DNA from 3 places in the Pseudomonas sp. TMW 2.1634 genome. Region 1 is predicted to be linked to each of the others. Evidence: riboswitches for the same ligand, from Rfam matches in the RefSeq annotation. Region 1 holds a riboswitch; each other region holds the start of a gene.
What was found. Region 1 has a riboswitch for cobalamin ahead of cobW (cobalamin biosynthesis protein CobW). Riboswitches for the same ligand answer to the same signal wherever they lie in the genome.

Region 2: linked by a shared signal. The riboswitch ahead of BFC21_RS06610 (CbtB-domain containing protein) and the one ahead of cobW (cobalamin biosynthesis protein CobW) in region 1 are both predicted to bind cobalamin.
Region 3: linked by a shared signal. The riboswitch ahead of cobO (cob(I)yrinic acid a,c-diamide adenosyltransferase) and the one ahead of cobW (cobalamin biosynthesis protein CobW) in region 1 are both predicted to bind cobalamin.

Annotation. Positions count from the first base shown of each region.
Region 1 is NZ_CP016849.1:1,117,751-1,128,148, forward strand. It holds gene BFC21_RS05340 (ATP-dependent DNA helicase) at 1-604, shown strand, start outside; gene BFC21_RS05350 (peptidylprolyl isomerase) at 821-1,096, opposite strand; partial or broken gene BFC21_RS05355 (sensor histidine kinase) at 1,168-2,019, opposite strand; gene BFC21_RS05360 (OprD family porin) at 2,302-3,603, shown strand; gene cobF (precorrin-6A synthase (deacetylating)) at 3,767-4,519, shown strand; gene BFC21_RS05370 (glycosyltransferase) at 4,544-5,842, opposite strand; cobalamin riboswitch at 6,043-6,224, shown strand; gene cobW (cobalamin biosynthesis protein CobW) at 6,318-7,388, shown strand; gene cobN (cobaltochelatase subunit CobN) at 7,392-10,398, shown strand, end outside.
Region 2 is NZ_CP016849.1:1,410,782-1,421,179, forward strand. It holds gene BFC21_RS06585 (hybrid sensor histidine kinase/response regulator) at 1-1,033, opposite strand, end outside; gene BFC21_RS06590 (chemotaxis protein CheB) at 1,024-1,632, opposite strand; gene BFC21_RS06595 (protein-glutamate O-methyltransferase CheR) at 1,629-2,444, opposite strand; gene BFC21_RS06600 (response regulator) at 2,445-5,921, opposite strand; gene BFC21_RS06605 (response regulator) at 6,086-6,451, shown strand; cobalamin riboswitch at 6,602-6,814, shown strand; gene BFC21_RS06610 (CbtB-domain containing protein) at 6,910-7,098, shown strand; gene BFC21_RS06615 (CbtA family protein) at 7,110-7,811, shown strand; gene BFC21_RS06620 (cobalamin biosynthesis protein) at 7,808-8,233, shown strand; gene cobM (precorrin-4 C(11)-methyltransferase) at 8,298-9,044, shown strand; gene nfuA (Fe-S biogenesis protein NfuA) at 9,262-9,846, opposite strand; gene BFC21_RS06640 (fatty acid cis/trans isomerase) at 9,959-10,398, opposite strand, start outside.
Region 3 is NZ_CP016849.1:5,217,634-5,228,031, forward strand. It holds gene purM (phosphoribosylformylglycinamidine cyclo-ligase) at 1-1,029, opposite strand, end outside; gene BFC21_RS24795 (DUF2066 domain-containing protein) at 1,401-2,435, shown strand; gene BFC21_RS24800 (AI-2E family transporter) at 2,471-3,544, shown strand; gene hda (DnaA regulatory inactivator Hda) at 3,770-4,474, shown strand; gene BFC21_RS24810 (C40 family peptidase) at 4,700-5,326, shown strand; gene BFC21_RS24815 (C40 family peptidase) at 5,472-6,011, shown strand; gene BFC21_RS24820 (sorbosone dehydrogenase family protein) at 6,143-7,450, opposite strand; cobalamin riboswitch at 7,578-7,822, shown strand; gene cobO (cob(I)yrinic acid a,c-diamide adenosyltransferase) at 7,902-8,513, shown strand; gene BFC21_RS24830 (cobyrinate a,c-diamide synthase) at 8,524-9,837, shown strand; gene bluB (5,6-dimethylbenzimidazole synthase) at 9,834-10,398, shown strand, end outside.

The DNA of each region.
Region 1 (10,398 bases):
GCCGTTTCAGGCCGAGCAGTTGAAGGTACAGGTGGTCAGCCAGATATCCACCCGCTTTGTCCATCGCCAGGCTTCCCTGGCGCCGATTGTGGAATTGATTGCCCGCCAGTTCGAACAGCGCCCGGGCAATTACCTGGCGTTTTTCAGTAGCTTTGATTACCTGCAACAGGTGGCCGGGTTGCTCGCCGAGCGCTACCCGCACGTCACCCAGTGGGCGCAGGCGCGGCGCATGGACGAAAGCGCCCGCCAAGGTTTTCTTGATCAGTTCACCCTGTCGAGCCAGGGCGTCGGTTTTGCCGTGTTGGGCGGGGCATTTGGCGAGGGCATTGATTTGCCCGGCGCGCGGCTGATTGGCGCGTTTGTCGCGACCCTGGGGCTGGCGCAGTTGAATCCGGTCAATGAGCAGATCAAACAGCGCATGGGCGCCCTGTTTGGTGCTGGCTATGACTACACCTACCTGTACCCCGGTGTGCAAAAAGTGGTGCAGGCTGCCGGGCGGGTGATTCGTACCCAGAGCGATGAGGGCACGCTGTTTCTGATCGATGACCGTTTTGCCGAGCCCAAGGTGCAGCAGTTGCTGCCGCGTTGGTGGCGATTGGGGTGAAATCGGTTGTCGGGGTTAACTTGGGTACCGGGTGCATAGCCGGCATTGGCGTTTGACTCGTAGCTGGATAACGCCATTTGTTTTCTGTGGGAGCCGGGCTTGCCCGCGATGCAGGCACCTCGTTCTATCTGGATGATCGAAGTGCTGCTATCGCGGGCAAGCCCGCACCCACAGGGGGGAGGTGTGTTGTTTCGGGCTTTTTTCTTTTGCTGCGTTTTAGTCGCGGTAAAACACCTGAACCAGGTGATAGCCGAACTTGCTCTTGACCGGGCCATGTACCACCCGCAGCGGTTTTTTAAAGATGATCTGGTCGATGATCCCGACCATTTGCCCCGGCCGCACTTCGCCCAGGTCACCGCCGCGCTTGCCCGAAGGGCAGGTGGAGAATTTTTTCGCCAACACATCGAAGGCTTCGCCCTTGGCGATGCGTTGCTTGAGCGATTCGGCCTCTTCGGCGGTTTTCACCAGGATATGGCGGGCTTGAGCTTTCATGGGTCTTTACCTTGGAACTGTGGGGCATAGTGCGCGGGCGCGGATTATGCCTGAGTTTTCGCCTCGAAGTGGTGATGGCGCGGCAGGTACAGGCACACCCGGGTGCCACAGCCGCTCTTGCTGCTGATACTGACATGCCCACCCGACTGTTGGGCAAAGCCGTAAATCATCGACAGCCCAAGCCCGGTACCCTGGCCCACCGGCTTGGTAGTGAAAAAGGGGTCAAAGGCCTTGGCCAGAATCTGCGGGCTCATGCCGGTGCCGTTGTCGCTGACCTCCAGCATGACGTAGTCCCCCGAACTGACCGACTCCAGCGTGCCCAGGTCACTGGCATCGAGGTAGTGATTGGCCGTCTTGACCCGCAGTGTGCCGCCGTCGGGCATCGCGTCACGCGCGTTGATCATCAGGTTGAGCAGGGCACTTTCCAGCTGGCCGGTGTCGGTGTTGACCGACCAGATGTGTTGCCCCAGCTCCAGGATCAGCTCGATATGCGCGCCTTTGGTGCTGCTGAACAACGCCTGCAGCGACTTCACCAACTGGTTAGGGTCCAGTGGCTTGCGGTCCAGTGACTGGCGCCGGGAGAAGGTCAGCAGGCGGTTGGTCAGCGCGGCGGCGCGCTGCGCTGAGTTGACGGCGGCATCGGCAAAACGCTCGACCTCGTCAATGCGGCCAGCGGCGATATAACGCTTCATCAAGTCCAGGCTGGCAATGATCCCGGTAAGCATATTGTTGAAGTCGTGGGCGATGCCACCGGTAAGTTGGCCCACGGCCTCCATTTTTTGCCCGTGGCGCAGGGCTTCTTCGGCCCGTGCCCGCTCCAGGATCTCGCACTGCAATTGCAGGTTGGCCTCGGCCAGCGCCCGGGTGCGTTCGGCCACGCGTTGCTCAAGGGTTTCGTTAAGCTCAAGCAAGGCTTGTTCGGTGGCCGTGGCCTGCAGACGCTGGCGGCGCCTAGAACTCTTGATTGCCATGGTAGTTCCCGGGTTTGAATCTGTGAGTCAGTGTATGTAATGCCGGATACCGGCTCAAGGCTATAAACCTTGCTGCAAGGTGCAGTCTTGACCGTTCGACTAAGGTCGAATGAGGCTTGAGCTTAGCCTTTCGTACAATTGCGCCCCTTTTTTTGATTGCGCACGCCGAGGGTAATGCCGGGCGTGCCTGCGATCGTTTTCACCTTGCCAATGATTGGCTGCTGGAGCTTGTACATGGTTGTTCCTTTTTCATTGTTGGCGCAGAGCCGGGTAACACGCTTGGGCGCGCTCGCAGTGTGTGCCGGTTTTGCCGCACCGTCACAGGCCGGCGGTTTTTTTGAAGACAGCAGCGCCAAACTGGAAGCGCGCACGGTGTACTTCAACCGCGATTTTCGCGATGGCTCAAGCTCAAACCCCCAGGGCGCTTCCAAGCGCGATGAAACCGCGCAGGGTTTTATCCTCAATCTGCAATCGGGCTACACCGAAGGCACCGTGGGTTTTGGCCTCGATGCCCTGGGCATGTTGGGCCTGAAGCTGGATTCCAGCCCTGCCGACAGCAACAGCGGCCTGTTGCCTTCGACCGGTAACGATCCCCGTCGTTCCAAGGACCAATACGCCAAGTTCGGCCTGACGGCCAAGATGCGCGTGTCCGACACCGTGCTCAAGTACGGCGCGTTGCTGCCCGACCTGCCTTTGCTCAAGTACAACGATGGCCGTTTGCTGCCGAACATGTTCAACGGCGCGATGCTGGTGTCCCAGGAAATCAAGGACCTCAAGTTCATGGCCTCGCGCCTTGATCGCTATACCGCCCGGGATTCCACGGACTCCCAGGACCTGCGCCTGAACTGCAAGAACAAGCGCTATGGCTGCAACATCACTGCCGATCACTTCACCATGTACGGCCTGGACTACAAGGTCAACGAGCGCCTGACCGCGCAGTATCATTATGGCGAGTTGCAGGACATCTACCGCCAGCAGTTTGTCGGTTTGCTGGCCACGCAGCCGGTGGGCCCGGGCGTGCTGTCGGCAGATGTGCGCTTGCTCAAGAGTGACGATTCGGGTTCGGCCAGGGCCGGCAATATCGACAACCGTGCCCTGGGCGCCATGCTCGGTTACTCCCTGGCCGGGCACAAGCTCAGTGCCGGCTGGCAGCGCATGAACGGCGATACCTCGATGCCGTACCTGGATGGCAGCAACCCGTACCTGGTCAACTACCTGCAGGTCAACGACTTCGCCAATGCCCAGGAACGTTCATGGCAGCTGCGTTACGACTATGACTTCAAGGCCATCGGCATTGACGGCCTGTCGTTCCTGACCCGCTATGTCAATGGCGACCATATCAAGGTGGTGGGTCGCACTGAAGAAGGCAAGGAGTGGGAACGTGACAGCGAGCTGAAGTATGTCGTGCAGAGTGGCACATTCAAAGACGTCAGCCTGCGCTTGCGCAATGCCACCTACCGCACCAACTACGCCCAGTTCGCCCGTGACGTGGACGAAACGCGCCTGATCGTGAGCTACAACCTGTCCATCTGGTAAGCCTCAAGTAAAGCCCTGCTGCAGCGGCCTGGCTTGTGATCGACGCGGTTCAAACGAATGTCCGCGTCGCATCCATCGCGAGCAAGCCCGCTCCCACAGTGGGCCTTTGTTATGCTGGCGATCATGACAAGTCTCCCCGTATCGGGGCTGGATGGATCGACAGATGAAAACACTCTTGCTGATTGGCATTGGCGCCGGCGACCCGGAACAGATCACCGTGCAGGCCATCAACGCGCTCAACCGTGCCGATGTGCTGTTTGTGCTGGACAAGGGCCAGGCCACCAACGACCTGGTGCGCCTGCGCCTGGACATCTGCCAGCGCTATATCCGCGAACCGGGTTACCGGGTGGTGCAGGTCAGTGATCCGCAGCGTGACAGCTCGACGCCGTCCTACACCGAGGGTGTCGAGCATTGGCACGAGCAGCGGGCCGAGGTGTTTGCCCGCTTGATCGACGAGGAACTGGCTGACGGCGAATTCGGCGCATTTTTACTGTGGGGCGACCCCGGGTTGTACGACAGCACCCTGCGCATCCTTGACCGGGTGCGGGCCGGGGGCTGCGACGATTTCGACTACCAGGTAATCCCCGGTATCAGCAGTGTGCAGGCGCTGGCAGCGCGTCATCGGATTGCGCTCAACGGCATCGGCCAGCCGATCCGCATCACCACCGGGCGCCGGCTGCACGCCGGGGATCTGGACAATGTGGTGGTGATGCTCGATGCCCATTGCGCCTTCGCCGCGTTTGTCGCCGAAAACGTGGATATCTACTGGGGCGCTTACATCGGCACGGCGGACGAAATCCTGATTGCCGGCAAGCTGGCCGACGTGTGCGAGCAGATCAAGCAGGTCCGCGAAGCGGCGCGCCTACGCAAGGGCTGGATCATGGATACCTATCTGTTGAGGCGCACCAGTCATTGACCCAGCGGGCTAGTCCCGAGTGGTTCAAAGAGTGTGCGGGCGGTTCTTGGCCTCGATCCATTGCGCCATGTACAGGGTGCTCTTGTGCTGGTGGTGGCGCAGCATCGCCCCGGTGAAGTTGTTGCGCCGGTGCTGTTCCAGTCCGGTGCGGCAACGTTCGATGCATTCAACCAGGGCCGGGCCGTGGCTGGCTTGCAGATAGCGTTGCGCCAGCAGGGTCTGCCCGTGTTGTTGGGCCTGATGCCAGGCTTCGGCGTTCTGATACAGGTGTACAGCCGCCGTGGCAATCGCAGTGGCGCTCTGTTCGATGGCTCCGGCCCACGGCAGGTCGCCATGCATGCCCTCGGCGCCTACCGGCGTAGTGACGTTGGGCGTGCCGCAGAGCATGGCGTCGGCAATTTTGCCCTTGATCCCGGCACCAAAGCGCAACGGCGCCATGCAAATACGCGCATGGCTCATCACCTCAAGGGCATCTTCGGCCCAGTTGAGTACATGAAAACCCTGCGCCGGGTTGTGCAGCGCCGTGGCCTTGGGCGGGGTGTAGGCGCCGTAGACATGCAGTTGCGCGCCGGGCAGTTGCTGGCGAATCAGTGGCCAGACAGTGGCTTTCATCCAGAGCACGGCATCCCAGTTGGGCGCGTGGCGAAAGTTGCCGATGCTCAGAAAGTGCTGACGCTGCTCAAAAGGCACAAACGTGGCGGGCACGCTGTCGACCATCAGCGGGCACCAGTGCAGCAGGGCCCTGGGCACGTTGAAGTGCTCAACCAGCAGGTCGATTTCGTACTCGGAGATCATCAGGCTCAGGTCACAGCGGTAGATCGCGGCGATTTCCCGCTGGGCCAGGTCGGTGCCGGCCATCTGCTCAAACGTGTCGCGCCGGGCCGGAGCGAACAGGCTGCTGAAGTCATCCAGCTCGGCACTGCTTTTGAGGCGCGCCTTGAGCTGTTGCTGGCGGGCGTCGCGCAGGCTTTGCAGGTCGGAGGTTTCCAGCACGCGCAGGGCGTCGGGGCAGTGCTTCTCGACGCGCCAGCCGAACTGCTCTTCCATCATAAAGCGGTCGAACAGCACGATATCGGGGGCCAACTCGCTGATAAAGGTATCGAAACTGCTGTTGTTGAGCTCGATACCGACTTCGTCGATGCCCAGGCCGGCCAGATCGGCCTTGTGCTCACCGATGCCGGCCGGGCTGCTGAAGGTAATCTGCCAGCCGCGCTGCAAAAAGCTTTCGATGATCTGCATCATATGCCCGCCTGCCGCCGAAGAGCGTGGCTCGGGCCACACGTAGCCGATAATCAGGACGCGGGTGGGGCGGGTGGACGGCATGGGCAGATCCTTGAAACACTGTGGCTGAAAAAAGGCGGCAATTAGAACACATGTGCAACGAAATTCCTGTGTGGGAGCGGGCTTGCTCGCGATACAGGCGCCCCGGTTTTGCGGGCAGATCGCAGTGATGCCATCGCGAGCAAGCCCGCTCCCACAGTCGATGGGTCACAGCTGCGCATTGACCTGTTACAAAGCACTGCGTAGCCTTGCGCGTTCGAGGTTCTTCGCAGCGCGAAGCTAAGAAGGGAACGCGGTATGCCGCGGCTGCCCCCGCAACTGTAAACGGTCATTGATCTTGCACTGCCACTGCCAAACAGGCGGGAAGGCGCAAGGTAGGTATCAGCCGTAAGCCAGGAGACCTGCCTCGTGACAGATTCTTACTTCAACCGGGCGGGGTGATCCGGTGGCGAAGACTGACCGCGCACTGCCTGCGGTCGTCGTCCCGTATGCCCGCCGTTTTGCCAAAGGGCATCCGATGAAAACACTGGCCAAAACCCCCGTCACCATCGTTACCGGCTTTCTTGGCTCGGGTAAAACTACCTTGCTGCGCCATATGCTGGACAACGCCCAGGGCCGGCGCATTGCCGTAATCGTCAACGAGTTCGGCGAGCTGGGCATCGACGGCGAAATCCTCAAGCAATGCTCCATCGGCTGCACCGAAGAAGAGGCCAATGGCCGCGTCTACGAGCTGGCCAATGGCTGCCTGTGCTGCACCGTGCAGGAAGAGTTCTTCCCGGTGATGCGCGAACTGGTGGCGCGCCGTGGCGATATCGACCATATCCTTATCGAAACCTCGGGCCTGGCCCTGCCAAAACCGCTGGTGCAAGCCTTCCAGTGGCCGGAAATCCGCAGCGCCTGCACGGTTGACGCGGTGATCACCGTGGTCGACAGCCCGGCCGTGGCCGCTGGCACATTCGCGGCCTTCCCGGATCAAGTCGATGCCCAGCGCAAGCTTGACCCTAATCTGGACCACGAATCGCCTCTGCACGAACTGTTTGCTGACCAACTGGCCAGCGCTGATCTGGTGATCCTCAATAAGGCTGACCTGATCAGCCCTGAAGACCTGGCCAAAGTGCGCGCCGAAGTCGCTGAAGAACTGCCACCGGCGGTGAAAGTCATTGAAGCCAGCAGCGGTCGCTTGCCACTGGACGTGTTGCTGGGGCTGGGCGCGGGGTCTGAAGACCATATTGATGGCCGTCACAGCCACCACGACCATCATCACGATGGCGATGATGACCACGACGATCACGACCACGATGCATTTGATTCCATCTCCATCGAACTGCCACAAGCTGAAGAGCGCCTGTTGATGGACGCTTTGACCGCGTTGGTGGTCAAACATGGCATTCTGCGGGTCAAGGGTTTCGCCGCGATCCCGGGCAAGCCGATGCGCCTGCTGATCCAGGGCGTGGGCACGCGCTTTGACAAGCACTTCGACCGCGCCTGGGGCCGCGACGAGGCACGCAGCACCAAACTGGTACTGATCGGCCAGGACCTGGATGCGGCCCTGCTCGAATCCACCTTGCGTACAGCGCTGAGCGTCTAAACCATGCATTTGCTCAGGACCCAGCCCGGCGGCTTTGTAGCGGACGACAATATTGCCGACCTTGGCCAGACCCCCGCCGAGCTGGTGATCCTGTGCAGCGGTGATTCAAGCCTGGCCCTGCTGGCCGAAGCGGCGCAGCAGTTGCCTGAAGATTATCCAAGCCTGCGTCTGGCCAACCCGATGCAGGTGCAAAACCACGGTTCGGTCGACCTTTATGTCGATGAGGTCTTGCAACACGCCAAGGTGATTCTGCTGTCGTTGCACGGTGGTATCGGCTACTGGCGCTACGGCATTGAGCGGCTGGTGCAACTGGCCGAGCGTGGCGTGACCCTGATCCTGGTGCCCGGTGATGACCGTCCCGACCCTGAACTCAGCGCCCTGGGCACTGTGCCCGCCGAGCAGGCTGAGCGGCTCTGGCACTTTTTGCGCCAGGGCGGGCGGCACAATGCGCTGCAGCTCTATCGCTGCCTGGCCGACCAATGGCTGGGCCGTGACTATGGCTGGGACGAGCCGCAGACCCTGCCGCGTACCGCGATTTATCATCCGGCTCATGCCAGCCCGGCACTCAAGGACTGGCAAGCCGACTGGCAGCCGGGGCAACCGGTGGCCGCGCTGTTGTTCTACCGCTCGCATTTGCAGGCGGCCAACACCGCGTTTGTCGATGTGTTCTGCCAGCGTCTGCAGGCGGCGGGGCTCAACCCCTTGCCGATTGCCGTGGCCAGCCTTAAAGAGCCAGGCTGCCTGACGGTGGTGCAGGATTTGCTCGACGAGGTGGACGCCGGGGTGATTCTCAATACCACCGGCTTTGCCCAATCCAGCCCCGAAGCTCCGCACTTGCGCCCGTTTCGCCGCAATATCCCGGTGATCCAGGCCATCTGTGCCCAGGATAACCAGCCCGGCTGGCAAGCCAGCGAGCAGGGCCTGGGGCCGCGCGATTTGGCCATGCACATTGCCTTGCCGGAGTTGGATGGGCGGATTATCAGCCGCCCGATCAGCTTCAAGGACCTGGCCTGGCGCAGCGAGCGTAGCCAGTCGGATGTGGTGTGTTATCGCGCTCACCCTGAACGCATGGATTTTGTCGCCGAACTGGCGCGGCGCTGGGTCGAACTGGCCCGGGTGCCCAACCCGCAAAAGCGTATCGCCCTGATCCTGGCCAACTACCCGACCCGCGATGGCCGTATCGGCAACGGCGTGGGCCTGGACACCCCGGCCGCGGCGCTGAATATCCTGCGTGCCTTGCAGGCCGAAGGTTATCCGCTGGAAGGCGAGCTGCCCGACAGCGGCACCGGGCTGATTCAGGCGCTGCTGGGCGGGGTCAGCAATGACCTGGACAGCCTCGACCTGCGCCCGTGCATGCAAAGCCTGGCGCTGGAAGAGTACCTGACGATGTTCGATCGCCTGCCCGAGGCCAATCGTCAGGCCGTGATCGAGCGCTGGGGCGAACCGCAAAACGACCCCATGTTTCGCAGCGGTCGCCTGATGATCGCCGGCTTGCGTTTTGGCCTGACCTTTGTCGGCATCCAGCCGGCGCGGGGGTATCAGGTGGATGCCAGCGCGGTGTACCACGACCCTGATCTGGTGCCGCCCCACGGCTATCTGGCGTTCTACTTCTGGCTGCGCAACAGCTACGGTGCCCACGCAGTGGTGCATGTGGGCAAGCATGGCAACCTGGAGTGGCTGCCGGGCAAGGGCGTCGGGCTGTCCGAACATTGCTGGCCGGACGCCATATTGGGCCCCATGCCCAACGTCTATCCTTTTATCGTCAACGACCCGGGGGAGGGGGCGCAGGCCAAGCGCCGTACTCAGGCGGTGATCATCGATCACTTGATGCCGCCGCTGACTCGCGCCGAAACCTACGGCCCGCTGCGCGACCTGGAGCTGCTGGCCGACGAATATTACGAAGCACAACTGCTCGACCCGCGCCGTGCGCGGGAGTTGCAGCGCGACATTCTCAAGCTGGTGCGCGAGACCCGCATCGACCGCGAGCTGCAACTGGACGGTGCGCTGGACAGTGAAGCCGATGCGGCCATCTGGTTGCCCCGGCTGGATACCTATCTATGTGATCTCAAGGAATCGCAGATCCGCGACGGCCTGCATATCTTCGGCGAGTCACCGGCCGGACGCCTGCGCATCGACACCCTGTTGGCGCTGTTGCGTATACCCCGGGGCGACGGGCGCGGGGCACAATCGAGCCTGCTGCGGGCGCTGGCCAAGGCTTTCGAGCTGGGTTTCGACCCGCTGGACTGCGCCCTGGCCGAGCCCTGGACGGCGCGTCAGCCCGCGGCCTTGCGTGCGGTCCGCGATGAACTGTGGCGTACCGCAGGCGATACCCGCGAGCGCCTGGAGTTGTATGCCGCGCAGTTGATCGAGCAAGCGCTGCAGGGCACCTTGCAGCTGCCGGACACTGCGCTGTGGGATGAGACACGGAGCATTTTTGCCGCATTGCTGGAGCAGGTGGCACCGCGCCTGGACGCCTGTGGCCCGGCGGAGATGCAAGGCCTGCTGGATGCCCTCGGTGGCCGCTTTGTGCCGGCGGGCCCCAGCGGAGCGCCGAGCCGCGGACGGCTGGATGTGCTGCCCACGGGGCGCAACTTTTTTTCCGTAGATGTGCGCAACCTGCCTACGACCACGGCCTGGCGGATCGGTTTCCAATCGGCCAACCTGATTCTTGAGCGGCATTTACAGGATCATGGCGACCACCTGCGCCAGCTCGGCCTGTCGGTATGGGGCACGGCGACCATGCGCACCGGCGGTGACGATATCGCTCAGGCGATGGCGTTGATGGGCGTGCGTCCGGTGTGGGCCACGGGCAGCCAGCGGGTCGATGACTTTGAAATCCTCCCGGTCAGCTTGCTGGACCGTCCGCGGGTGGACGTGACCTTGCGCGTGTCCGGGTTCTTTCGTGATGCGTTCGCCAATCTGATCCGCCTGTTCGATGCCGCCGTGCAGGCGGTGGCGGCGCTGGATGAGCCGGATGACCTCAACCCGCTGGCGGCCAGGGTGCGCAGTG
Region 2 (10,398 bases), 290 kb from region 1:
GCTGGAAAACCCGCTGCTGGTTTTCTGCGCTGATGCCAATGCCCTGGTCGCGCACATCCACCACGGCCTGGTCATTTTCGCTATAAACCGCTACATCAATGAGCTTTTTCGCGCCATAGCGCAAGGCATTGGTCAGCAGGTTACTGATGACCTGCTCGATCCTGAATTCATCCCACTGCCCCACCACCGGTTGCCCGGCCGTGAAGTTGACGCTCGATTGCGCCGCGCTGATCTGCGCGGCAAAGTTTTCCAGCAACCGGGCCACGACCTGGGTCAAGTCAACCGGCGCAGGGCGAATGGACAGCTTGCCGGTGCGGATGCGCGACACGTCGAGCATGTCTTCGATCAAGCGGATCAGGCTCTGGATCTGGCGCTCGTCGCGCTCGACCATCGCCTGCATCTTGTCCAGGGTGAATGCCGCGGCATTGTCCCGGGCCAGGTGCATCTTGCGCAGCTGGGTTTCCAGAATCAGCCCGTTGAGCGGCGTTCGCACCTCATGGGAGACGATCGACATAAAGTCATCGCGCATACGCACAGCGTGCTCCAGTTCCACCTGGGTCAACTGCAATTGCGCCAGCAAGGTCTCCTGCTCACGGCGACTCTGCTCCAGGGCTTCGACCTGCTGCTTCATGGCCTTGCTCTGGCGATACAACTCAACGAACACATTGACCTTGCTCTTGACCGCATGGATATCCAGCGGCTTGTGCAGAAAGTCCACCGCGCCGCTTTCATAGCCCTTGAAGGCATAGTTCATCTCGCGCCCGGCGGCACTGACAAACACGATGGGGATGTTTTTGGTCTTGGCCGTCCCCCGCATCAGCTCAGCCAGCTCAAAACCGTTCATGCCGGGCATCTGCACATCCAGAATGGCCATCGCGAACTCGTGCTGCAGCAGCAACGACAGCGCTTCGTCAGCCGACAGGGCCTTATACACGATGCGGTCTTCGCGTTTGATCAGCGCTTCAAGGGCCAGCAGGTTTTCCGGCAGATCATCGACGATCAGCAGCTTGGCTTTGATTTCATTCAGTAGCATTGGCTATGTTCCAGCTCGACAAGCAGACGGCCGATGCCGCGCAAGGAAAGGATGCAGTCCGGTTGAAAAAGTTCCAGGGCTGCACGGGGCATGGTCGCCACATGGGCTTCGTCCGGGTCCTGGATAATGGTCAGGCCGCCCGCCTGCTTGACCTGGCTCATCCCTCGCGCACCATCGCGATTGGCCCCTGTCAGCAATATTGCGGCCAGGCGCTGTTGATACACATCGGCTGCAGACTCAAAAAGGTAATCGATTGCAGGCCGCGAGTAATGCACCGGCTCTTCCTGGCTCAGGGAAAAACTTTGATCCTGCTCCACCGAGACATGGTAGCCGGGCGCGGCAAAGTACAAGGTGCCCGGCACAATCGGCTGTTTGTCCTGGACCTCCCTGACCGGCAGGGCCACGCGCCGGGCAAACACCTCGGCAAGCTGGCTGCGGCGCTCGTCGGGCAAGTGCAGCACCACGATGATCGGCAGGGAAAAATCAGCCGTGAGCTCGGCAAAAATCGTCAGCAACGCCTCGACCCCACCCGCCGACGCGCCGATCACCACTGCCGCTACCTGCCTGTTGTCAGCCACGGGGCTGTGCCGGGCTGTCATAGCTTGCGGTAAATCCGTTCGTGCTTGAGCACGGGGGTGAATTGCTTGCTGTAGTCCGAAAAATCCAGGGTTTCCTTGCTGCCCAGCATCAGGAACCCGCGGTGGCACAGCGACTCGTGAAACAGACCAAAGGCTCTGTTTTGCAAATCTTTATTGAAATAAATCAATACGTTACGGCACGAAATTAAATTCGTTTCCGAGAACACGCTATCGGTTGCCAGGCTGTGATCGGCAAAGGTCACGTTCTCACGCAGGCTCTTGTCGAAAATCGCGTAGTCGTAGGCGGCGGTGTAGTAATCGGCAAACGAGCGCTGACCACCGGCCTTTTGATAGTTGTGGGTATAGGCGCGGATATTCTCCAGGGAAAAAATCCCCTGCTTGGCTTTTTCCAGGGACCGCGGGTTGATATCGGTGGCGTAGATGATGGTGCGATCGAGCAGGCCTTCCTCGCGCAGCAGGATGGCCATTGAATAGACCTCCTCGCCGGTGCTGCAGCCGGCAATCCAGATTTTCAGCGACGGGTAGGTCTTGAGAATCGGCACCACCTCCTGGCGAATGGCCAGGAAGTGCTCCGGATCGCGAAACATCTCGCTCACCGGGATGGTCAGGAACTGCAGCAACTGCATAAAGGCCGTGGGATCGTGCAGGATGCGTTCCTGCAAAGCCGAGATAGTGTTGCAGTCGAACTGACGCAACGCATGATTGACCCGGCGCTTGATCGACGCGCCGGAGTAATCGCGAAAGTCATAACTGTATTTGAGATAGATCGCTTCGATCAGCAGCCGTAACTCGATATCGGTGTTCCGTTGCACTTAGAGTCGTTCCATTTTCGGTAGCCAGACCCGGATCAACGAAAACAGTCGGTCCAGATCGATAGGTTTGGCCAGGTAATCATTGGAGCCTGCCTGCAGGCAACGCTCCTGATCGTCCTTCATTGCCTTGGCCGTAACCGCAATGATCGGCAGCTTGCGCCAGCGCGGGTTCTTGCGAATTTCGACGGTGGCCTCGTAGCCATCCATCTCCGGCATCATCACGTCCATCAGCACCAGGTCGATGTCTTCGACTTCATCGAGGCGCTCGATGGCTTCGCGCCCGTTACGGCCGATTACTACGATGGCGCCCTTTTGCTCCAGGGCGCTGGTCAGGGCAAAGATGTTACGTACATCGTCATCCACCAGCAGAATCTTGCGCCCTTCAAAGACCTTGTCGCGGCTGCGGGCGGTCTTGAGCATCGTTTGCCGCTCATGGGACAACTGAGATTCGACTTTGTGCAGAAATAATGTCACTTCATCGAGCAAACGCTCCGGCGAACGGGCGCCCTTGATGATGATCGAGCGCGAATACTTGCGCAGTTCGGCCTCTTCATCACGGGTCAGGTTGCGCCCGGTATAGACGATCACCGGCGGGAACGAGCAGATATCCTCGGTAGACATGCGCTTGAGCAAGTCGTTGCCGAGCATGTCCGGCAGCTTGAGGTCGATAATCATGCAGTCGTAGATATTGCTGCGCAGCAGGTCCAACGCTTCCTGGGCGTAGCCAACGGCGGTGATTTCAATATCATCGTCGCCGATCAGGCGGGCAATGCTGTCGCGCTGCAGGTCGTCGTCCTCCACCAGCAGAACCCGTTTGACCTTCTGCGTCAGTTTGGCTTCAAGGCGGGCGAACACGTTTTTCAGTTCTTCACGGGTGGTCGGCTTAACGGCGTAACCCACTGCGCCCATGTGCATCGCAGCTTCGACCCGATCCTCGACGGAAATCACATGCACCGGGATATGCCGGGTCGGCGCCAGCGCCTTGAGGCGCTGCAACACGGTCAGCCCCGAGTGGTCGGGCAGGCGCATATCGAGCAGGATGGCGTCAGGGATAAACTGCGCGGCCAGGCTGAAGCCTTCGTCCGCACCGTGGGCCACCAGGCAGCGATAGCCCAGTTCATGCGCAAGATCGAAGAGGATGTTCGCAAAGTTGGGCTCATCTTCAATCACCAGGATGCAGCGCGTGGTGAACGGAGCCTGTTCGCGGTCATCCATAAAGCGTGCAATGTCTACCGGCGGCACAACGGCCGGCAGCGGCTGAGGCCTGTGGGCCACTGGCGCCGGCCGTGGCGCAGGAGCTGCGGACAGTTGTGCCAGCTCCTGGGCCGACTCCACATACTGCTCCGGCAACACCAGGGTAAAAGTGCTGCCCTGCCCCGGCTCGCTACTGACCGTGATTGAGCCACCGAGCAGGGTCGCCAGATCGCGGGAGATCGACAGGCCCAGGCCCGTGCCGCCATAGCGACGGTTGCTGGTGCCATCTGCCTGGCGGAAGGCTTCGAAAATGCTTTCCTGCTGATCCGGGGCGATACCTATGCCGGAATCGGTCACGGCAAAGGCAACGCCTTCCCCCGGCTGGTGGGACACGACCAGGCTGACCTGGCCTTTTTCGGTGAACTTGACCGCATTGGACAGCAGGTTTTTCAGGATCTGCTCCAGGCGCTGACTGTCGGTGTAGATCATCGGCGGCGTGCCAGGCTGCAATTGCACGTCAAAGTTCAGGGACTTTTCCCCGGCCAGCGGCTGGAACATGCCACGCAAACCTTCTACCACCCGCGCCACACTGGTGTTTTCGGGGCGCACTTCGAGCTTGCCGGCCTCAACCTTGGAAATATCCAGAATGTCATTGATCAGGTTAAGCAAGTCATTGCCCGCCGAATAGATCGACTCGGCAAACTTGACCTGCTCTGCACTGAGGTTCTGCTGCGGGTTTTCAGACAGCAGCTTGGCCAGAATCAACGAGCTGTTCAGCGGCGTGCGCAGCTCGTGGGACATATTGGCGAGGAATTCGGACTTGTACTTGCTGGAGCGCTGCAACTCATCGGCGCGTTCTTCGAGCTGGATTTGTACCCGGTTCAGTTCGTTGTTTTTGCGGTCCATCGCGTCGCGCTGGCCAGCCAGCTCTTCGTTGGTCTGCTCAAGCTCGGCCTGCTGGGTTTCCAGGCTGGTTTGCGACTCGTTGAGAATCCGCGATTGCTCTTCAAGCTCTTCGTTGGCGGTCTTCAACTCTTCCTGCTGCACTTGCAGTTGTTCGTTGAGCTGCTGGGTTTCAGCGAGCACTTCCTGCAGACGCTGGCGATAACGCGCGGCCTCGATCGAGGTGCCGATATTGTCGGCAATCAGTTCGAACAGCTCGATATCACGCCCGTCCAACGGGCGTAAAAAGCCCAGTTCGATCACCCCGTTGACACGGTCGTCATCACTGGTGGGAATCACCAGCACACTGTGCGGGCTGCCCTGGCCCAGCCCGGAAGTGACCTTGAGGGTGTAGTCGGCTGGCACGTTGTCCAGGCGGATCAAGGTATCCTGCTGGGCAGCCTGCCCGACAATGCCCTCGTCGTTGTGGATCAACTGGTCCTGGGCTTCCTGCTCGCGGGAAAAACCATAACTGGCCACACGCTTGAGGCCCCCGTGATCTTCGCGGACATAAACGGCGGCTACCACCGACCCCAGGTACTGGGCACAGAACTGCAGGATATTGCGCCCCAACATGTTCAGGGTCAGGCGGCCCAGCACCTGCTCCGCCAGTTCGGTCTGGCCGTTGCGTAGCCAAGCCTGCTGTTCGAGGCGCTGCGCGGCCTTGATCTGCGACTCGAAGGCATTGTTATAACTGCTTGAAAGTGCAAGTAAATCACGACGCCCGATATAAGCCAGAAAACCGCTCAGGCCCAGTACGAAAACCAGATACAGGCCAATGCTGACAATGGTGGTGCGGCTGACATCTTCACTGCGCGCAACCCGCAACTGCTGCTCCATTTGAATGAAGTCGTCATATTCCTTGCGAATTTCATCACTGAGGCGCTTGCCCCGGCCAGCCTGCACCGCCGAGCGGTAATCGCCGTCCTGGCGACGCAGTTCGACCATCGACTGTGCGTAGGCATTCCACTCTTCCTGCAGGGCCTCGAGGCGCTTGAGGCGGTCAACTTGCTGCGGGTTGTCGCTGACCAGCTCCTGCAAGCCCTTGAGCTGCACATTGATCTGCGGCTTGGCCACGGCGTAGGGGTCGAGGAAGTGCTCGTCCCCGGTAATCAGGAAGCCGCGCATGCCGGTTTCCAGATCGACCGTCAGGCGCACGGCCTCATTGGCATTGCTGATGACCCGGTCACTGTGTTCGACCCACCTGATAACCGACAGCAGATAGCTGACCATGACCACAAACAACGCGGCACTGAGCACGCCAACGGCCAGGGGCAAACCGATATTGCGGCTCAGGAGCTTGCGAAAGCTTCGCTCATCAATTGATGCAGGTGAGTTCATTTTCAGGCCCGTGGACTGTCATAAAAAACCGGAGTTTGCCGGATTATCGAGTAATAGTTCTATTTTCTTGCTTTCAAAGCAGATTTTACGCGCATACAAAGGCAGGTGAAGGCTATCCTTGCTGGCTGCGAGAACACGCTCAAATTTTTATCGGGATCACGATTATGTCCGCAACACCCTCCACTATCCTTGTGGTCGAAGACGACGCCATTGTTCGCATGCTGATCGTAGACGTGCTGCAAGAGCTGGAGTTCAGTGTGCTTGAAGCTGATGGCAGCGAGCGCGCCCTGGAACTGCTTGAGGATACGGCCCAGACTATCGACCTGCTGATGACCGACGTGGGTTTGCCGGGCATGGATGGCCGGGCGCTGGCCAGCAAGGCCCGGGAACTGCGCCAGCAATTGCCGGTACTGTTTGCCAGTGGTTATGCCGAGAGCCTGGAGATTGCCGAAGGCATGGCGGTAATCGGCAAGCCCTTCTCCATTGACCAACTGCGTGCCAAAGTCAAAAGCATGTTGGTGAACGCCTAAGAGGTCTGTGGGAGCGGGCTTGCTCGCGATCGTCTCACTGCTGTGTGCCTGCAAGACCGCCTTACCCGCATCGCAGGCAAGCCTGCGCCCCCATAAAAATCAAAAGCCAGGCATGCCTGTGCAATTGACGGCCCCACAGCGCTGTGTTTTCCTACACATCTTGTATCAGGTGCCCTTCACAGGGTGAAACGGGAAACCGGTGCGTCAGGCGTTTTGCCCTGACAAGTCCGGCGCTGCCCCCGCAACGGTAAGCGAGAGAAACATCACGTCCACTGTGCCGAAGGCATGGGAAGGAGATGTTTGCAGGCTCAACCTACGAGCCCCTCGCAAGCCCGGAGACCGGCCTGATTATTTCGAATAACAAACCCGCGGTGGGCGGGCGCTGTTAAACCCTGCGGGCTTCGTTCGCGGGGTTTTCTTGCGCTTTGCTGCCCGTCGTCCGACCCGAGGCAAGCGCCATGTCCGTCAGCACCAGCCGTACCCATTCCGCCGCTACCAGCACTACCCAGAGCCAACGCATCGTCGCCGCTGTCGGCGCTGCCGTGCTGGGCGCGTTCCTGGTGTACTTTGCCGGGTTCTCCCATATCGACGCCGTTCACAACGCCGCCCACGACACCCGTCACAGCTCCGCCTTCCCGTGCCATTGAGACTGCCTGCCATGATCAAGCGTATCGCTCAAACGGCAGGCTTTACCGGCCTGCTGGCCGCCCTGCTGCTGACCCTGCTGCAAAGCCTGTGGGTCGCCCCGCTGATTTTGCAGGCCGAAACCTACGAAAAACCCGCCGCCAGTGAAATGCACGAGCATGCCGACATGGCCATGCCTGCGCATGAGCACGACGCCGAGGCCTGGGAACCGGAAGACGGCTGGCAGCGCGTATTGTCCACCACAGGCGGCAATCTGGTGGTCGCGGTGGGTTTCGCCCTGATGCTGGCGGGCCTGTATACCTTGCGCGCCCCGACCCGCACGTCCCAGGGCCTGCTCTGGGGCCTGGCTGGCTATGCCGTGTTCTGCCTGGCACCGACAATGGGCTTGCCACCAGAACTGCCGGGCACTGCCGCGGCGGACTTGCTGCAACGCCAGCTCTGGTGGGTCAGCACTGCCGCCTCGACGGCCGTGGGCATTGCCCTGCTGGTGTTTGGCCGGCATTGGGCACTGAAAGTGCTGGGCGTGGCAATTGTGCTGGTGCCACACCTGTTTGGCGCACCGCAGCCGCTGGTACATTCCAGCCTGGCACCCGAGGCACTGGAGTCGCAGTTCAAGATTGCCGCACAACTGACCAACCTGGCCTTCTGGCTGGCCCTGGGCGTGATCAGCGCCTGGCTGTTCCGCCGCAAAGCTGAAGGCCAATACTCGGCATGACGGCCACTCGCACAGCGCCAATCCTGGTGATTGGCCTGGGCTGCCGCCGGGGGTGCAGCGCGCAGGCGCTGCGGGCGCTGATCGAACAATCACTGGCCCGGGCCGGGCTTGCACTCGATGGGGTGCAGGCCCTGGCCAGTATCGATCTCAAGCGCGACGAACCGGGGCTGGTGCAACTGGCAGCGCAACTGGGCCTCGGGCTTGAGGTGTTCAGCGCGGCACAACTGGACCGGTATGCTCCGCAACTGAGCCATCATTCGGCTATTGCCTACGAGCAAACCGGCTGTTTTGGCATTGCCGAAAGTGCTGCCCTGGCGCTGGCCGAACAACTCGCTGGCGCACCTGCCAGCCTGCTGATCACACGCCAACATACGGCCGAAGCAACCTTTGCATTGGCCTGTGCCCGGCAAAACCCGCGATAATCCCCCGCCTCACTATGAGCGTTGTTCAAGAACAGCTCTACCTCGACCCTTTCAAGAGACTGCCATGACCGTCTATTTCATCGGCGCCGGGCCCGGCGATCCAGAACTGATTACCGTCAAGGGCCAGCGCCTGATTCGCAGTTGCCCGCTGATCATTTACGCAGGCTCCCTGGTGCCCGAAGCGGTGCTGCAAGGCCATCAGGCCGAACAGGTGATCAACAGCGCCGAGCTGCACCTCGAGCAGATCATCGACTTGATCAAGGCCGCCGACGCCAGGGGCCAGGACGTGGCTCGCGTGCATTCCGGCGACCCGAGCCTGTACGGCGCGATTGGCGAACAGATTCGCTGCCTGCGCGAGCTGGGCATAGCTTTTGAAATTATCCCCGGGGTCACGGCCACCGCGGCCTGCGCGGCGATTCTGGGGGCTGAACTGACCCTGCCGGATATCTCGCAAACCGTCATTCTGACCCGCTATGCGGAAAAAACCGTGATGCCTGCGGGCGAGGAACTGGCCAGCCTGGCGCAGCACAAGGCGACGATGGCGATTCACCTGGGGGTCAAGAACCTGGAAAATATCGTCGCCGAGCTGACCCCCCATTACGGCAGCGATTGCCCGATTGCGGTGATCCATCGGGCCAGCTGGCCGGATCAGGACTGGGTACAGGGCACGCTGGCCGACATCGCGGCCAAGGTCCAGGCCAAGGGTTTCAGGCGTACGGCGCTGATTCTGGTGGGCCGGGTGCTGGCCAGTGACAGCTTTGCCGATTCGTCGCTGTACCGCGCAGGGCATGCGCATTTGTACCGGCCATAAACGGCACTCCCCCTTGCAGGAACTGGCTTGCTGTGGGAGCGGGCTTGCTCGCGATCCAGGCGCTGCGGTCTGTCAGGTAAACCGCAGCGATTCCATCGCGGGCAAGCCCGCTCCCACAATCAAGCGTTCTCCCACAAGGGTTGAGCCCTCGCGCAGGCATAAAAAAACGGTGCTCACGGGGCACCGTTTTTTCTTCAGCTTCGCAGCGAACACCTTTTTAGTAGTAGGCGTTTTCTTTCTGCGAGTGGTCGGTCACATCACGTACACCTTTGAGCTCCGGCACACGCTCAAGCAAGGTGCGCTCGATACCTTCACGCAAGGTCACGTCTGCCTGGCCGCAGCCCTGGCAACCGCCACCGAACTTGAGCACCGCGATACCGTCCTCAACCACTTCGATCAGGCTCACCTGACCACCGTGGCTGGCCAAACCGGGGTTGATCTCGGTTTGCAGGTAGTAGTTGATGCGCTCGTTGATCGGGCTGTCGGCATTGACCATCGGCACTTTGGCGTTGGGCGCCTTGATGGTCAGCTGGCCACCCATGCGATCGGTGGCATAGTCGACCACGGCATCGTCCAGGAACGGTTCGCTGAACGAATCGATCCAGGCCGTGAAGCTTTTCAGGCCGATGGCCGTGTCTTCAGGTTTGACTTCAGCCGGCTTGCAGTAAGCAATGCAGGTTTCAGCGTACTGAGTACCGGGTTGGGTGATAAAAACGCGGATACCGATACCCGGGGTGTTCTGCTTGGACAGCAGATCAGCCAGGTAATCGTGGGCAGCGTCGGTAATCGTTATGGCGCTCATGGAATCTCCTCGCAGACATGGGACGCAGTTTACGCCAATCGGCGCGCCTGACAAAGTCCTAGTGTTTTTGTCAGGAAAGCTGCGTCCCATTCGTTCAATTTCAACCGTCCCTTTACAGGTTTTCGTAACGGTTCATGTCCAGTACGCCTGCTTCCACCGGGTCGGTTTCATTGATGTACTGGCCTATATCATGGAAGTACTGCCAAAACTGCGGGTGGCTGCGGCGAATGCCCCACCGCTCGACGATGGTGTCGAACGTTGCCTGATCCTTGCATTGCTCCATCGCCTCGACAAAGGCTTCGACCTGCCCTGCCGGGATATTGAACATAAAGTTGGGGTAGCTGCTCAGCACGCCCGGGTAGATGGTCAGGGTGTCCAGCCCCGGCTCCAGGCGGTATTCCTCACCCAGCATAAAGGCCACGTTGGTGTGCGCGCGATTGCGCAGCATGCTGTACATCTCACGCTTGCCGTCTGCACCTTCGATACGCAGCATGGTGGCTTCGGGCAACTGGTTGATCACCGCCAGCCCCGCTGCCGGGCGCGAGGTCAAGC
Region 3 (10,398 bases), 1.4 Mb from region 1:
TTGCGCAGCGCCTTCAGCGGCGGTTGCGATCTGGCCGATAACCCAAGGCTGCTCGCCCGCTTCACGCAGTACATTCAGCGCGGTTTCAACGTCGGCCTGGGCCACGCAGATCACCATGCCTACGCCGCAGTTCAGCACGCGGTGCATTTCGTGCTCGTCCACGTTGCCTTTTTCCTGCAGCCAGTCGAAGACGGCAGGGCGCTGCCAGCTGGCAACGTCAACCACCGCTTGAGCGCCTTTTGGCAGGACGCGCGGGATGTTGTCGAGCAGGCCGCCACCAGTGATGTGGGCCATGGCCTTGACCACGCCGGTTTCCTTGATCAGCTTGAGCAACGGCTTGACGTAGATGCGGGTCGGCGCCATCAGCAGGTCGGTCAGCGGCTTGCCGTCGAGCTGGATGTTTTCGATGTCGGCACCCGACACTTCGATGATCTTGCGGATCAGCGAGTAGCCGTTGGAGTGCGGGCCCGAGGACGGCAGGGCGAGCAGGGCGTCGCCGGCCGCTACTTTGGAACCGTCGATGATCTCGGATTTTTCGACAACGCCAACGCAGAAGCCGGCCAGGTCGTAGTCTTCGCCTTCGTACATGCCTGGCATTTCAGCGGTTTCGCCGCCCACCAGGGAGCAACCCGACAGTTCGCAGCCAGCGCCGATACCGGTAACCACCTGGGTTGCGGTTTCAACGTTGAGCTTGCCGGTGGCGTAGTAGTCAAGGAAGAACAGAGGCTCGGCGCCGCATACGATCAGGTCGTTGACGCACATGGCAACCAGGTCGATACCGATGCTGTCGTGCTTGTCCAGGTTCAGGGCCAGGCGCAGCTTGGTGCCGACGCCGTCAGTGCCGGAAACCAGAACAGGCTGCTTGTAGCCAGCCGGAATTTCGCAGAGGGCGCCAAAACCGCCGAGGCCGCCCATCACTTCCGGGCGTGCAGTGCGCTTGGCCACGCTCTTGATGCGTTCGACCAATGCTTCACCGGCGTCGATGTCTACACCGGCGTCTTTGTAGCTCAGGGATGGTTGCTTGCTCATAATCCAGGCCTTTAGGGGGGATTCGGGGGTATCGACCGAGTTCAGGGGGCAGGCTTGCCAGTGCTCTTTGAGTGCTGCAGAGCATTTGCACGGTGCCCGGCTGTTGCCGGTCTGCGAAGGCGCGCGATTTTATCAGGCTTGAAGGGCAGCGGCCATCCTCGGGCCGACAGGCAGGGTTATATCTGGCGAAAAAAACCTTTTTTAGTCGTACTTGGGTCCGGGCGCGGGCCTGTATAAGGTATAGAGAAGTTTTGTTACCGCGTGAAAACGCGAAGCGGGCGTGAATGATTTGGCTGTGGCCGTGTCTGAAGTCTGTTCGAGTGTTTTTATGGCGTCCTTATCAGGCTGCTTTTTGTCATCGGGAATCTTTCATGCGTCTTAGCCAATTTTTAGCTGTCGGCTGTTTATCTTTTTTTAGCCTGGCCAGTCATGCCGAAATTCTGACGGGGCTGTATCAGGTGCGCGAGCCGGTTGCCAGCCAGTCACCAGATGAGCGTATCCAGGCCACGCAAAAAGCCCTGGAGACCCTGGTGCTGCGTTTGACCGGGGATGCCAAGGCGCTTCAAAGCCCCGGGCTTGAGGCGATTCGCAAGGATCCGCAGCAAATCATCAGCCGGTTTGGCTATGACGCCGGCCCGCCGGAAAGCCTGCAGGTCGATTTCGACCCGGTCAGCACTGATCGTGCTTTACGCCAGGCCGGCTTGTCGCTGTGGGGCAGCAACCGTCCAGCATTGCTCGGCTGGTGGCTGAACGACTCGGTCGAGGGTTCGAGCCTGGTCGGTGACGGTCAGTCCGTGGCCGAGCCGTTGCGCCGCGCCGCGCAGCATCGTGGCCTGCCGTTGCGCTTGCCGCTGGCAGACTTGAGTGAGCAATTGGTGGGAACGGCGGAAAACCTTGAGGGCAGCAACCCTGCCCCATTGAAGGACGCTTCCGAACGTTACGGGGCTGATGCCCTGCTGGCCGTGCATGCCCGGGAAGATGATGGCAAGTGGACTGCCAAATGGCGCCTGTGGGTCGGTGACCAGCAAGAGCAGGGCAGTGCTCAGGCAGCGGATCAGGCCGCCCTGGCGGATGCCGTGATGCTGGCGGTGAGCGAGCGTCTGGCCCCGCGTTATGCCGTCAAGCCGGGGGTGTCTTCGGAGCAGTTGCTGGAGGTGCAGGGCATGACGCTGCAGCGCTACGCCCAGTTGGGGCATTTGCTTGAACCGTTTGGCGCGCAACTTAAACGTGTCGACGGTGATCGTATTGTGTATCTGGTCAACGGCAGTGCCGAGCAGTTGCGCTCGCAACTGGGGCTGGCGCAGTTGCAGGAAGTGCCGGCAGGGCAGGTGCCTGCCGTGACGGATGCCGGGCAGGCGCCGGGCGTTGCTGCTGCGCCGGCGGCACAGTTACGGTTTCGCTGGTAGGTTTTTGTCTTCTTTATATAAGGATGGGGTGGCTCATGGCTGATTCGCGACGGTGGGTGTGGTGGGGTGTGGCGCTGGGGTTCGCCCTTTTTGTGTATTTCCTGCATCCGATACTCACGCCATTTCTGGTCGCGATCGTCCTGGCCTATATGTTCGACCCTGTGGTCGACCGGCTGGAAAGGTTCGGGCTTTCAAGGACCTGGGGTGTGGTGGCGGTGTTTACCGTGTTCACTGTCATTTTGATGACATTGTTGCTGGTACTGGTACCGCTGCTGGCCAAGCAGCTGTTGAAGCTCTATCAGCTGGCACCGCAGATCCTCGACTGGTTGCAGCACACGGCAATGCCGTGGGTGCAGGCCAAGTTCGGTTTGAGTGACAGCTTCTGGAAGTTCGACAAGATCAAGGCGGCGATCACCGAGCATATGGGGCAGGCGACGGACATTGTCGGCATCGTCTTGTCCCAGGCCACGGCCTCCAGCCTGGCGCTGATCGGCTTTCTGGCCAATCTGGTGCTGATTCCGGTGGTGGCGTTCTATCTGTTGCGTGACTGGAACATCATGATGGCCAAGATTCGTGGCTTGTTGCCGCGCGCCAGGGCCGAGCAGATTGTGTCGCTGGCCAAGGAGTGTCACGACGTGCTTGGCGCGTTTGTGCGCGGGCAGTTGCTGGTGATGCTGGCACTGGGGGTGATCTACTCGGCAGGCCTGATGCTGGTCGGCCTCGAGTTGGGGCTGTTGATCGGCTTGATGGCGGGCGTAGCGGCCATCGTGCCGTATATGGGCTTTATTGTCGGTATCGGTGCAGCGTTGGTCGCCGGCTTGTTCCAGTTTGGCGGGGATCTGTACCCGATGATCGGCATCGTGGCGGTGTTTATGGTCGGCCAGGCGCTGGAGGGCACGGTCCTTACACCGCTGCTGGTGGGCGACAAGATCGGCATGCACCCGGTGGCGGTGATTTTCGCGATTCTGGCGGGCGGCGAGTTGTTCGGTTTTACCGGGGTATTGCTGGCCTTGCCGGTCGCGGCCGTGATCATGGTGCTGGTGCGTCATGTGCAGGATCTGTACAAGGACTCCCAGGTCTATAAAGGCAGTGAAGACCCGCAGTTGTAAGCCGGGGCACTGTGTCGGGGCGGGGGCATCGCGAGGTGCCCCCGCTTTTTTTATGTGCGCCAGGCGGTTCTCAGTCGTCAGAAAAAGCCCAATCAATCCAAGACCTTAACGCAAACCTTTGATTTTGCTCGTGGTCTGTTACATTGTGTGCCCAGCGACACGGGTATAAACTTTTCAAACCTTACACAGAGGCCACTAACGGTTCGTTTGAACTGTTCAGTCAGCATGAAACCGATTCAGCTGCCCCTAGGTGTGCGTCTGCGTGATGACGCTACCTTCATAAATTACTATCCAGGCGCCAATGCCGCTGCACTCGGCTATGTCGAACGTCTGTGCGAAGCCGACGCCGGCTGGACAGAAAGCCTGATTTACTTGTGGGGCAAGCATGGCGTGGGGCGTACGCACCTGCTGCAGGCCGCTTGCCTGCGTTTTGAGCAGATGGGTGAGCCGGCGGTTTACCTGCCTCTGGCCGAGTTGCTGGATCGCGGCATAGAAATCCTCGATAACCTTGAGCAGTACGAGCTGGTTTGCCTGGATGACCTGCAGGCGGTGGCCGGGCGTGCTGACTGGGAAGAGGCGCTGTTTCATCTGTTCAACCGGCTGCGTGACAGCGGTCGGCGCCTGTTGATTGCGGCGTCCACCTCGCCCCGTGAACTGCCGATCAAGCTGGCGGACCTCAAGTCCCGGCTAACCATGGCGCTGGTGTTTCAGATGCGCCCCCTGTCTGATGAAGACAAGCTGCGGGCCTTGCAGCTGCGCGCATCGCGCCGTGGGCTGCACCTGACCGACGAAGTCGGGCATTTTATTCTGACCCGCGGCACCCGCAGCATGAGTGCCCTGTTCGATTTGCTCGAGCGGCTCGATCAGGCGTCCTTGCAAGCGCAGCGCAAGCTGACCATTCCCTTCCTCAAAGAAACCCTGGGCTGGTAGTTCGGCCCTTTAAAACTGCGGTCTGTAGCCGTTTTTGGCAGTTTTTAGGCGCCAGAAATCCTGCGCGGCCCAAGGGCTGTTTGCGCAAAATCTATCGTCAGGGGTGTAAAGCCTTAGATGTCGCGACAAAACCATCAAGTCACATTTAGATCGATTGAATTTGCAAATGAGGATCATAGAAGGCATAGTCGCGGCTACTTTTTCTAATAAGCCACGGTCGTGCCCATGCTAAAGCGCTTCGCACCCCTCGTGCCCCTCGCACTCGTTACCCTGTTGTTTGGTTGCGCTGCCCACACGCCAGTGTCGCAGCAAGTGGTCCAGGCTCAGGTTCAAAAGTCATCTTCGGTCTCGCAAACTTCCGCTCTTTATCAGGAAGAACTGGCAACCGAAAAAGAACTGGCTGAATTTTCCTCCAACAGCAAGCCTTACGAACTGCCGGCTCTGGCTGACAGCATTCTTGAGCGCGGCATGTCCTTGATCGGTACCCGTTACCGGTTTGGCGGCACCTCTGAAGCGGGCTTCGATTGCAGCGGCTTTATTGGCTACCTGTTCAAGGAAGAAGCCGGCATGCAATTGCCGCGTTCGACCCGCGAAATGATCAACGTTAAAGCACCGTTGGTCGCGCGAAACAATCTGAAACCAGGTGATTTGCTGTTCTTCAGCACCAATGGTCGTGGCCGTGTGAGCCACGCCGGGATTTACCTGGGCGATGACCAGTTTATCCACTCCAGCAGCCGCCGCAGCGGGGGTGTACGGATTGACAATCTGGGTGACAGCTACTGGAGCAAGACCTTTATCGAGGCCAAGCGCGCCCTGGCGATGGCACCTGCGAGCGTAGTCGCCCGCAAGTAAAGTTAATGTCTTACTTGAAGTTTGGCTGCTAAGGGCTAGAATTCAGTCGCATTGTTAAATTCCTGAAGCCGCGAGGGTCCTCCCTGTCGCGGCTTTGGGTTTCGCGGCCTGAGTTGCCGTATCCAGAATCAGGAACATTCTGTTTATGTCGACCATGGCCCGCGTTGCTCTCCTGACCTTAGCCGCACTGCTCAGTGCCTGCGCAAACCGCCCGGCACCGGTTGCGGTACCCACCAAGCCCGTCGTATTCATCAACCCTGCCGATGAGACTTCGCCTGTAGCCGCAGACGTGTTGTTTCGCGCCCTCGGTTTGGTGGGCACGCCTTATCGCTGGGGTGGCAATACACCGGATTCTGGCTTTGATTGCAGCGGCCTGATCAAGTATGTGTACAACGATGCCGCAGGTATTTCGCTGCCGCGCACCACTCGCGAGATGATCGTGATGCAGGCGCAGAACATCGGCCAGGACAAGCTGCAAACCGGTGACTTGCTGTTCTTTGCCACCAATGGCGGCTCCCAGGTCAGTCATGCCGGAATCTATGTGGGCGAAGGCCGTTTTGTACACGCACCGGCCACGGGCGGTACGGTCAAGCTGGACAGCCTGAACAAAGCCTACTGGCAAAAAGCCTATCTGAATGCCAAGCGAGTGTTGCCGACCGAGCAGCATCTGGCGCGATTGCCGTAAGGCAAGAGCCCCTCACCCCAACCCTCTCCCGGAGGGAGAGGGCGTAGATTGGTGCTGGTCTTGAGGTCGCGTGCGGTCAGTTCCCTCTCCCTTTGGGAGAGGGCTAGGGTGAGGGTCGTTCTGCCAGTTACTTATTGGCCCGACACCCGCCAAACCTTATTGCCGACGTCATCGGCCACCAGCAAATCCCCCTGCTTGTCGATTACCACGCCCACTGGCCGGCCCATTGCTTTTTCGTCTTTGTTGAGAAATCCGCTCAGCACATCGATTGGCATGCCTGTCGGTTTACCTTGGGCAAAGGGCACGAAAATCACTTTGTAACCACTGTGCGGTTTGCGATTCCAGGAGCCGTGCTGGCCAATAAAGACGCCTTCAGTAAAGCCCGGCAATTTACTGCCTTCGGCAAAACTCAGGCCCAGCGACGCCGTGTGCGGGCCCACGGCGTAGTCCGGGGCAATGGCCTTGGCCACCAGTTCGGGGTTTTGCGGGTTGACCCGTGCATCCACATGCTGGCCGTAATAGCTGTAAGGCCAGCCATAGAAGCCGCCATCCTGCACTGACGTGATGTAGTCGGGCACCAGGTCGCTGCCGATCTCGTCTCGTTCGTTAACCGCAGTCCACAGCTTGCCGGTGACTGGTTCCCAGGCCATGCCGTTGGGGTTGCGCAGGCCGGAGGCAAAAATGCGCTGGCTGCCAGTGGCCGGGTCGATTTCCCAGATTGCAGCGCGACCTTGTTCCTGGTCCATCCCGTTCTCGCCCACGTTGCTGTTGGAACCGACGGTTACATACAGTTTTTTGCCGTCGGGGCTGGCGATCACGTTTTTGGTCCAGTGATGATTCAGCGGCCCGCCGGGCAAGTCGGCGACCTTGACGGGTTGGGCGCTGATGCGGTCTTCGCCGGGTTGATAAGGGAAGCGCAGCAGCTTGTCGGTGTCTGCGACATACAGATCGTTGCCCACTAGCGTCATGCCAAAGGGCGAATTCAGGTTTTCGATAAATACGGTGCGGGTTTCGGCCACGCCGTCGTGGTCCGCATCGCGCAGCAAGGTAATCCGGTTCGCGCTCGGCACACCAGCCCCGGCGCGGGCCATGACCTTGTCCGCGATCCAGCCCTTGATGCCCTTGCTGTCATCCGGTTTGGCCGGCGAGTTGGTTTCGGCTACCAGCACATCGCCATTGGGCAGCACATAGAGCCAGCGCGGGTGGTCGAGGTGTTCGGCGAAGGCGGCTACCTTCAGGCCCGCAGCGGCGGTGGGTGTGGCGCCATTGGCCCAGCCGATCGCCGGGGCGATATTGACGGTGGGGATCAGGGTCTTGTTGGGTTCGGGCAGTTTCGGCGATGGGCCGGTGCCATCCGCCACTTGCAGGGTCGAACTCTCACCGCAGGCAGCCAGCCCGACCGCAAGTACGATGACAACAGCGTGCTGGGGCTTGAGCATATGAATCTCCATGAGGTTTTGGTCTTGTCAGTCATAGAGAAGCGTAGCGGGTTAAAGGTTCAGCCCGGGCGCCGGATTAAGCCCTTTGTCGGCAGCTTTAATTGACGCTCCACCCCCAACCCTCTAACCTTCGCGGCTTGTTTCAGGTGCTCTGTGGCCATTGGCCGACAGGGTGAAACAGGGAAGCCGGTGAGGGCGTGTTTGACCCACACAACCGCCACGATCCCGGCGCTGCCCCCGCAACGGTAAACGAGTCAATACCACGCTCAGTGCCACTGTGTTTTTTGCACGGGAAGGCGCGTGGACAAGGGCTGCTCTCGCCGAGCCGCCCGCTTGTGAGCCCGGAGACCGGCCTGATCCATCCACCACTCTCGCGGCGGGCGATGCAGTGTGTTGTTCAAGAATCCCCCCGCCTCCCGTTTGCATTATCAAGCCCCAACGGAGAGCTGCCATGAACGAATCCCCCGAACGCGACGAACGACATCAGGCGCGCATGCTGCGCAAAAAAGCCGTTATGGACGAGCGTATTGCCAGCTCGCCCAACGAGTGCGGGCTGCTGCTGGTATTGACCGGCAACGGCAAAGGCAAAAGCAGCTCCGCCTTTGGCATGCTGGCCCGGGCTATGGGTCACGGCATGCAGTGTGGCGTGGTGCAATTTATCAAGGGGCGCAACAGCACCGGCGAGGAGATTTTCTTCCGCCGCTTCCCCGAGCAGGTGCGTTATCACGTCATGGGTGAAGGCTTTACCTGGGAAACCCAGGATCGCCAGCGCGATATCGCCGCCGCTGAAGCGGCGTGGGAAGTGTCCCGCGAGATGCTGCGCGACCCGTCCATTGGCCTGGTAGTGCTCGATGAGCTGAATATCGCGCTCAAGCACGGTTACCTCGACCTGGAGCAGGTGCTCGCCGACCTGCAAGCCCGCCCGCCCATGCAGCATGTGCTGGTCACCGGCCGTGGCGCCAAACCTGAACTGATTGATCTGGCCGATACCGTGACTGAAATGGGTGTGGTCAAACACGCTTTTCAGGCCGGGATCAAAGCCCAGAAAGGCATCGAATTGTGAGTGTTGAAGTATGAGAGCGTCACGTCATTGCCCGGCGGTGTTGATCGCCGCGCCGGCTTCCGGTCAGGGCAAGACCACGGTTACCGCCGCTTTGGCCCGGTTGCATCGCAATCAGGGGCGCAAGGTGCGGGTGTTCAAGTGCGGCCCGGATTTTCTCGACCCCATGATCCTCGAGCGCGCCAGCGGTGCGCCGGTGTATCAGGTGGATTTGTGGATGGTGGGAGCCGAGGAAAGCCGTCGCCTGCTGTGGGAAGCTGCCGGTGAGGCGGACCTGATCCTGATTGAAGGCGTGATGGGGCTGTTCGACGGCACCCCTTCCAGCGCCGATCTGGCGCGGCATTTTGGCGTGCCGGTGCTGGGCGTGATTGATGGCACCGCAATGGCTCAGACCTTTGGTGCGCTGGCCCTGGGCCTGGCGCGCTATCAGCCGGACTTGCCGTTTGCCGGGGTGCTGGCCAACCGCGTTGGCACCGTGCGCCACGCTCAACTGCTTGAAGGCAGCCTGACCGAAGGCTTGCGCTGGTATGGCGCGCTGTCCCGCGAAACCGGGATCGAGCTGCCCAGCCGTCACCTGGGGCTGGTGCAGGCCAGTGAGCTGAATGATCTGGATGCTCGCCTCGACGCGGCGGCCAATGCCTTGGCCAGCACCTGTGAGGTAGCGCTGCCACCGCCGGTTGAGTTCGCCGCGCCTGAGCCGGTGGCTGTCGAGCCGCTGTTGGCCGGGGTGCGGATTGCCGTAGCCCGCGACGAAGCCTTCGCCTTTACCTACGGCGCCAGCCTGGCGTTGTTGCGTGACATGGGCGCCGAGCTGGTGTTCTTCTCGCCGATCCGCGATACCGCCTTGCCCGAGGCGCACAGCCTGTATTTACCCGGTGGTTATCCTGAATTGCACCACCTTGAACTGTCGCGCAATACGCCGATGCTGGAGGCGATTCGCGCCCATCACGGCGCCGGCAAGCCATTGCTGGCCGAGTGCGGCGGCATGCTTTACCTGCTCGATGCCCTGACCGATGTTGACGGTCAGCGCGCCGAACTGGTGGGGTTGCTGGCAGGGGAGGCGACCATGCAAAAGCGCCTGGCGGCCCTGGCGTTGCAAGCCGTGGACATGCCCGAAGGGCTGTTGCGCGGCCACACCTACCATCACTCGCTGACCAGCACTGCGCTTGAGCCTATCGCTCGCGGCCTGAGCCCCAACGGCGGGCGTGGCGCCGAAGCGGTGTATCGCGAAGGGCGGATGACCGCTTCTTATGTACACTTTTACTTCCCGTCCAATCCTCAGGCCATTGCCGCGTTGTTCGCGCCATGTGCCGTGAAGGTGCCATGAGCGATAACGCCTTTAGCCCGCAAGAACGCGCCGCCGTGTACCGCGCCATCGCCGAGCGCCGTGATATGCGCCACTTCAGTGGTGGCAGTGTGGCACCCGAGTTGTTGTCGCGTTTGCTGGAAGCGGCGCATCAAGCCCCGAGTGTGGGGCTGATGCAGCCGTGGCGGTTTATCCGCATCACTGACCGCCAACTGCGGGGCAAGATCCAGGGCCTGGTGGAAGAGGAGCGGGTACGCACCGCAGATGCCCTGGGCCAGCGCTCCGATGAGTTCATGACGCTTAAGGTCGAAGGCATCAACGATTGTGCCGAGGTGCTGGTGGCCGCGTTGATGGATGACCGCGAAAAGCACATTTTCGGTCGGCGCACGCTGCCGGAAATGGACATGGCGTCACTGTCCTGCGCCATCCAGAACCTGTGGCTGGCCGCCCGCGTCGAGGGCTTGGGGATGGGCTGGGTGTCGTTGTTCGAACCGCAGGCCCTGGCTGATCTGCTGGGGTTGCCCACAGGGGCCAAGCCGCTGGCGGTGTTGTGCCTGGGGCCGGTTGAAGCGTTTTACCCGG